One region of the Exiguobacterium sp. 9-2 genome, then DNA from elsewhere that is predicted to be linked to it. Evidence: a T-box and tRNA genes for the amino acid it is inferred to sense, from the RefSeq annotation. Region 1 holds a T-box; the other holds one or more tRNA genes.
What was found. The T-box of region 1 lies ahead of ileS (isoleucine--tRNA ligase). A T-box ahead of a tRNA ligase gene usually reads a tRNA of that ligase, here a tRNA-Ile.

Region 1 (3,426 bases):
ACACAAGAACTCGTCGGTTCGAAATGCGCCCTCTTTTTTGAGGGCGGTTTCGAAGGCGCCGAACGTAAACGAGCAATCCTCGCACCAGACTATTATGAATACAACGCGGATGACTTTGACATTTCCATTTATCGCATTCATTATCCTACTAAATTCGTTGAACTATCTCATCGTCAAGTCACCGGTACATTATTGAACGTCGGATTGAAGCGTGCCAAGTTCGGCGACGTCATCATCCAGGATCAAGTGCAATTTGCTGTCGCGGACGAAGTTGCGACATATATCGAAGCAAACGTCGAACGCGCAGGTAAGACGAAGATTCGTCTTTCGCGCGTAGACGCAGAAGATCGCTTGAAAGTGAAGGAACAAGAGTGGGAAGAGACGCTCGGGTTCGTCAGCTCACTTCGGTTCGATACGGTCGTCAGTGAAATTCTCGGCTTCTCCCGTCAAAAGGCACAGACGCTCATTAAACAGGGTGAAAGTAAAGTGAATTATAAGGTAGTCGATGACGTGAGTTTCATGCTTGAAGAAGGGGATCTGCTTTCCTTACGTGGAACGGGACGCGTTAAACTGATTGCGATTCTCGGATCAACGAAACGGGATCGAATCAAACTACAATACGGTATTTTAAAAGGATAAAAAAATGCGGAGGAGGAATTCATCATGCCATTAACGCCACTCGATATTCATAATAAGGAGTTCACACGAAAGTTTCGCGGCTATGACGAGGATGAAGTGAACGAATTCCTAGATCAGGTCATCAAGGATTTTGAGTTGTTGTTACGTGAGAACCGTCAACAACAGGAAGTCATCCAAAACATGCAAGCGCGTGTCGATTACTTTAGTTCGATGGAAGAAACATTGAATAAATCGATTATTGTCGCACAGGAAGCGGCAGAAGAAGTGAAAGCGAATGCTTCAAAAGAAGCAAGCTTGATCTTGAAACAGGCAGAACGCGAAGCAGAGCAATTGCAAGATGCGGCACAACGCCGGGCACAACGGACGGACTTCGAAGTGGAACAGATGCGTAAGAAAATCGAGCTCTATCGCAATCGCTTCAAAGTGTTGATCGATGCTCAAATGGAATTATTGACGAGCCACGACTGGGATGCATTTGATTTCTCTTCTCGTGGAGCGCTTGACGATGTTCCAGCAGTTGCGTATAATGACGACGATGTCGTATAAATAAAATCAATGATAAGGACACGTCGCATCTTGGACAGTTGACAGCGAATCGGGAAATGGTGGAAGCCCGAGCAACGAAAGAGATGGGATATCCCCTTAGAGTGTATGACTGAACGTTCTCCGAACAGTAAGTCATGCCGGTTCACTCCCGTTAGCGAGTTCTTAAGCGGTCCTGCGTCGTCGAACAGACGAGCAGGATTAGTAGGGTGGTACCGCGAGTTCAGCCAAGCTCGTCCCTATCTCAGGGATGAGCTTGGCTTTTTTTGTACTTTTAAAGCGAAAGGTGAGAGATGGTCAGATGGATTACAAAGAAACCTTATTGATGATGAAAACGGAGTTTTTAATGCGAGGCAACTTGCCAAAACGTGAGCCGGATATGCAAGCACGATGGGAAGAGATGAATCTCTATGCTGCGGTCCAAGAAAAGAATGCTGGAAAACCGACGTTCATCCTTCACGATGGTCCTCCTTATGCGAACGGTGACATCCACATGGGTCACGGATTAAACAAAGTCTTAAAAGACATCATCGTCCGTTACAAATCGATGAATGGCTTCCAGTCCCCTTACGTACCAGGTTGGGACACACATGGCTTGCCTATCGAGACAGCACTTCAAAAAGCAGGTGTTGACCGCAAATCGATGACGGTCGCGGAATTCCGTGAGTTATGTGCGAAATATGCGCTCGAACAAGTCGATCACCAACGTGATCAATTCAAACGTCTCGGTGTTCTCGGTGACTATGACAATCCATATATCACGCTTCAACCAGAATTTGAAGCAGCTCAAATTCGTTTGTTTGGGGATATGGCGAACAAAGGCTATATCTATAAAGGGAAAAAGCCGGTCTATTGGTCACCGTCTTCTGAATCAGCACTAGCTGAAGCAGAAATCGAATATCAAGACAAACGGTCAGCTGCGATCTATGTCGCATTCCAAGTCATGGATGGAAAAAACATCCTTGAGCCGACGGATCATTTCGTCATCTGGACGACCACTCCATGGACGATCCCAGCGAACCTTGGAATCTCTGTCAGTGCGGAATTGACGTATGCGCGGATCGAGTATCAAGGAAAAGGATATATCGTAGCGGAAACACTTGTTCCAGAAGTCATCGAAGCGCTCGGATGGGAAGACGCGACAATTGGACGTGTCTTCAACGGTGCGGACTTCGAGTACGTGAAAGCGAAACATCCGCTTTATGACCGTGAATCACTCGTCATGCTTGGCGACCACGTTACAGCTGAAGCGACGGGTGTCGTTCATACAGCTCCAGGACACGGGGAAGATGACTTCCGTATTGGTCAAGCATACGGGCTTGACGTTCTCTGCCCAGTTGACGATAAAGGTGTCATGACGGCAGAAGCTCCTGGATTCGAAGGCATGTTCTATGAAGATGCGAACAAAGAAATCGGTCTCGCACTCGAAGAAGCAGGCGCTCTCTTAAAACTGTCATTCATCAAACACTCGTATCCACACGACTGGCGGACGAAAAAACCGGTCATCTTCCGGGCAACGCCACAGTGGTTCGCTTCAATCAAAGACTTCCGTGCGGAAATCCTTGATGAGATCAAAGGCGTCCAGTGGGTACCAGAGTGGGGTGAAACACGTCTCCACAACATGTTCAAAGACCGCGGCGACTGGGTCATCTCCCGTCAACGTGCTTGGGGCGTTCCACTTCCAATCTTCTACGCTGAAGATGGAACGGAAATCGTCACACCAGAAACGATTGATCATATCGCGAATCTATTTGCAACTCACGGATCAAATGTCTGGTATGAGCGCGAAGCAGTCGACTTGCTTCCTGAAGGATTCACACATCCAGCAAGTCCGAACGGTATCTTCAAAAAAGAAACGGACATCATGGATGTCTGGTTCGATTCTGGTTCATCACATGCCGGTGTCCTTGCGACACGTCCTGAATTGACACGTCCAGCGGATCTCTATCTTGAAGGTTCTGACCAATACCGTGGTTGGTTTAACTCGTCGCTATCGACAGCCGTCGCAACGACTGGGAAAGCACCATACAAAGCGGTCGTCAGTCACGGATTCGTTCTGGATGGTCAAGGTCGCAAGATGTCGAAATCGATTGGTAACACGATTGCACCAATCCAAGTCATGCAACAATTCGGAGCAGAGATCCTTCGTTTGTGGGTGGCATCTGTCGATTATCAAGCTGATGTTCGGGCATCGATGGATAACTTCAAACAAGTCTCAGAATCATATCGTAAAATCCGGAACAC
Region 2 (3,426 bases), 1.1 Mb from region 1:
ACATGCGTTTCTCGCACATGTCGGCGTTCGAAAGCAACACGGCACAACCTGAGTTCTCGATTTCATCGACACCAAGACGAACCCAGCCTACACAGTGCGGGTCATCAAGATAATCCTGTTGTTCTCCGTATGCTTTATGATAGCGCGTATAGAGCAGGGCATTGATCATCTCTTTTTTTCCTTCGACAGGGGTCGGTCCTTGGACGCCATAGTAATCCCCGTAAAAGACACATGGATATCCGTCCTTACGTAACAAGATCGCTGCATAGGCATGTTGCTTGAACCAGTCATCCACCCATGATTCTAGCGACTCGCCAGGCTGTGAATCGTGATTGTCGACGAACGTCACGGCATTCGTCGGATGCGACTCGACGAGCGTATCCGCAAACAATGTCGTTAAATCAAATTTTTCTCCCTGCTTGGAAGCTTCATGGAATTTATAATGAAGCGGAACATCAAACAAATCAATCGTGTAGTCGACACTGTCTAGGAAATGACGGCAATCGTCGAGATCTGACTTCCAAAACTCGCCGACCATGTAAAAATCGCCTTCGCTGCTTTCCATCATCGATTTCGCGAATTCACGGACAAATTCATAGTTGATATGCTTGATTGCATCAAGACGGAAGCCTTGGCAATCGATCGTGTCCTTGAACCAGTGTCCCCAACGGATCATTTCTTCCCGTACCGTCGGATGATTGTAGTCGATGTTTGCAAACATGAGGTAATCATAATTGCCGAACTCATCATCTACTTGGTTGTTCCAATCTTTATTATTTCCGGAAATCTTAAAGATCCCTGTTTTTTCTTCGCGCGCGTCAAAATCCGTTCCATTGAAGAATTCGTGTGTCCAGACGAAATCCGAATACTTTCCATTACGACCTGGGAAAGTAAACTTCGTCCATGCATCGATTTCAAACTCTTCTGAAATTTCTTTCGATCGGTCTTCTGGATTGACTTCCACTACTTTAATCGTTTCGAGTTCGTCTGCTGCAGCTTTATGGTTCATGACAACATCCGCATAAACAGCGATATCGTTCTCATGGGCAACTTCGATTGCTTCGACCAGTTCATCCTTTGTGCCATATTTCGTCCGGACCGTTCCTTTTTGATCGAACTCGCCTAAGTCATAGACATCATAGATGCCGTATCCTGTATCTTCATCCGACTGACCTTTCGATGCTGGTGGAATCCACACGGACGTGATGCCAGCAGCACGCAATTCAGGCGCTCGTTCTTTCAAACGTTGCCAGTGCTTTCCATCATTCTCTACATGCCACTCGAAAAACTGCATCATCGTATGGTTACGTTCCATCTCTCTTCGCTCTCCCTTAGTTACTATAGTATGAATATTATTACAATACCTTTACTATTCCCCGAGCGAACAAAAATAAACGCTTCCCGTTTGCAACGAGAAGCGTTCAACCAAATGGACCCTGCAGGACTCGAACCTGCGACCGGACGGTTATGAGCCGTCAGCTCTAACCAGCTGAGCTAAGGGTCCTTAAGTAATAGTAGCGGCGGAGGGAGTCGAACCCACGACCTCACGGGTATGAACCGTACGCTCTAGCCAGCTGAGCTACACCGCCATGATGTATGTTTCTTACTCTTATTAGATTACGAGATGTGACGAAACTTGTCAATATGCTATTTCAAAAAAATAAACAGCTGATTTCATTTTTTTCGAAATCAGCTGTTTTAAAATAAGTCTACGCTTAGTTCATTAATGCTGTCCGCTGTTCAAGGACGAGATCCGTGATGTTCACAGCGTGATCGCCGATTCGTTCAAGGTTTGAAAGTAAGTCGACGAAGATCATTCCCGCTTGTCCTGTACATTCACCAGCATTCACGCGAAGTACATGCTGTTTACGGAATGAACGTTCGAATGCATCAAGTTTCCCTTCAAGTTCAAGAACTTTTCGTGCCCGCGTGACATCGTCTTCTTCGACGGCGCGAATCGCACAAGCGACGATTTCTTGTGTCAGGACATACATCTCATCAAGCTCTCGCTTCGCAGATGTGGTGAACTGAATCCGGTTGACGATCTGGAAGTCGATTAATTCAACGATATTCTCAACATGATCACCAATCCGCTCAAAGTCATTGACGGCGTGCATCAATAACGAATGATCGTTTGATTCACGTTCTGATAAATCATGTGCTGCTATTTTAACGAGATAACTCGTCACTTCTGTATTCAGGTAGTTGATCGCATATTCAATCTGCTCGGATTCTGAAACATCTTTTTTATCATGCGATTGCGTGTAACGGTGTGCTTTTGCAAGTGCGTCTTTTGAGAATTCACCCATACGCAAAACTTCAAGTTTCGCTTGGTTTAAGGCAAGCGCAGAAGATTGATTTAAGATGTTTTGATCGAGATGACGCGGTTTTGAATCGATCGTCGTATCCGTACCTGGTACGATTTTTTGAACGAGCCATGCGATTTGTGCGATGAACCAACATTGAATCAATGTGTTGACGACATTGAACGTTCCGTGTGCAAAAGCAATTTGCATTTTCGGTTCTAAACCAAGCGCGTCTGTAATCCATGCGATGAAGCTTGAGAACACTGGTAATGCGATCAAGAACAAAATTGTTCCGATGATATTGAAGATGACGTGTGCGGCGGCTGTCCGTTTGGCTGCGATCGACGCACCAAGTGCTGCAAGTACTGCCGTAATCGTTGTTCCAATGTTATCACCGAACAAGACCGGTAGTGCCGCTTTGATATCGATCATGTCACCAGCATACAACTCCTGTAAGATACCAATCGTCGCAGATGACGACTGAACAAGAACTGTAAAAATAGTTCCGACGAATACACCAAGCAATGGGTTATCCGACATCGAGACAGTCAACTCTCGGAACCAGGCACTTGATTCGAGCGGAGCCATCCCGTCCCCCATCAATGTGAGACCGTAAAACAATGCACCGAAACCAAAGAAAATCTGTCCGATATACTGAACACGTTCTTTATTGAAGAAGAAGATCAAGAAAGCACCAATGGCGATTGCCGGAAGTGCCGCTTCTTTAACATTGAACCCGATGATAAAGGCCGTGATCGTCGTACCGATGTTCGCTCCCATGACGACACCAATTGCTTGTCGTAAATTCATCAGACCTGCACTCACGAGTCCGACGACGATGACAGTCGTACCGGATGACGATTGAATCAATATCGTGACGACGATACCTGCTAAGATACCTAATAGTGGATTCGTCGTATACTTATCGAGGATATAACGTAATCGGTCTCCCGCTGTTTTTTGGAGACCATCTCCCATATACTTAATACCGAAAAGGAAAATCCCAAGTCCACCGATGAAGGTAAAAATCATTTCCTGCAAATCATAGTTCATCTTGCCAGCTCCTTTATTTGATGTGGATTGATGTGTTTGTAAAGTTTATTTTTTCGACCCCCCTATT

Region 2: it has a tRNA-Ile gene. The T-box ahead of ileS (isoleucine--tRNA ligase) is inferred to sense a tRNA for this amino acid. The anticodon was not compared.

Annotation. Positions count from the first base shown of each region.
Region 1 covers NZ_CP142850.1:2,006,908-2,010,333, reverse strand. Annotated here, with positions in the region: gene VJ374_RS10670 (YlmH family RNA-binding protein) at 1-639, shown strand, start outside; gene VJ374_RS10665 (DivIVA domain-containing protein) at 664-1,185, shown strand; T-box leader at 1,186-1,426, shown strand; gene ileS (isoleucine--tRNA ligase) at 1,484-3,426, shown strand, end outside.
Region 2 covers NZ_CP142850.1:885,912-889,337, reverse strand. Annotated here, with positions in the region: gene VJ374_RS04555 (alpha-amylase) at 1-1,315, opposite strand, end outside; tRNA gene VJ374_RS04550 (tRNA-Ile) at 1,431-1,504, opposite strand; tRNA gene VJ374_RS04545 (tRNA-Met) at 1,516-1,589, opposite strand; gene VJ374_RS04540 (Na/Pi cotransporter family protein) at 1,716-3,359, opposite strand.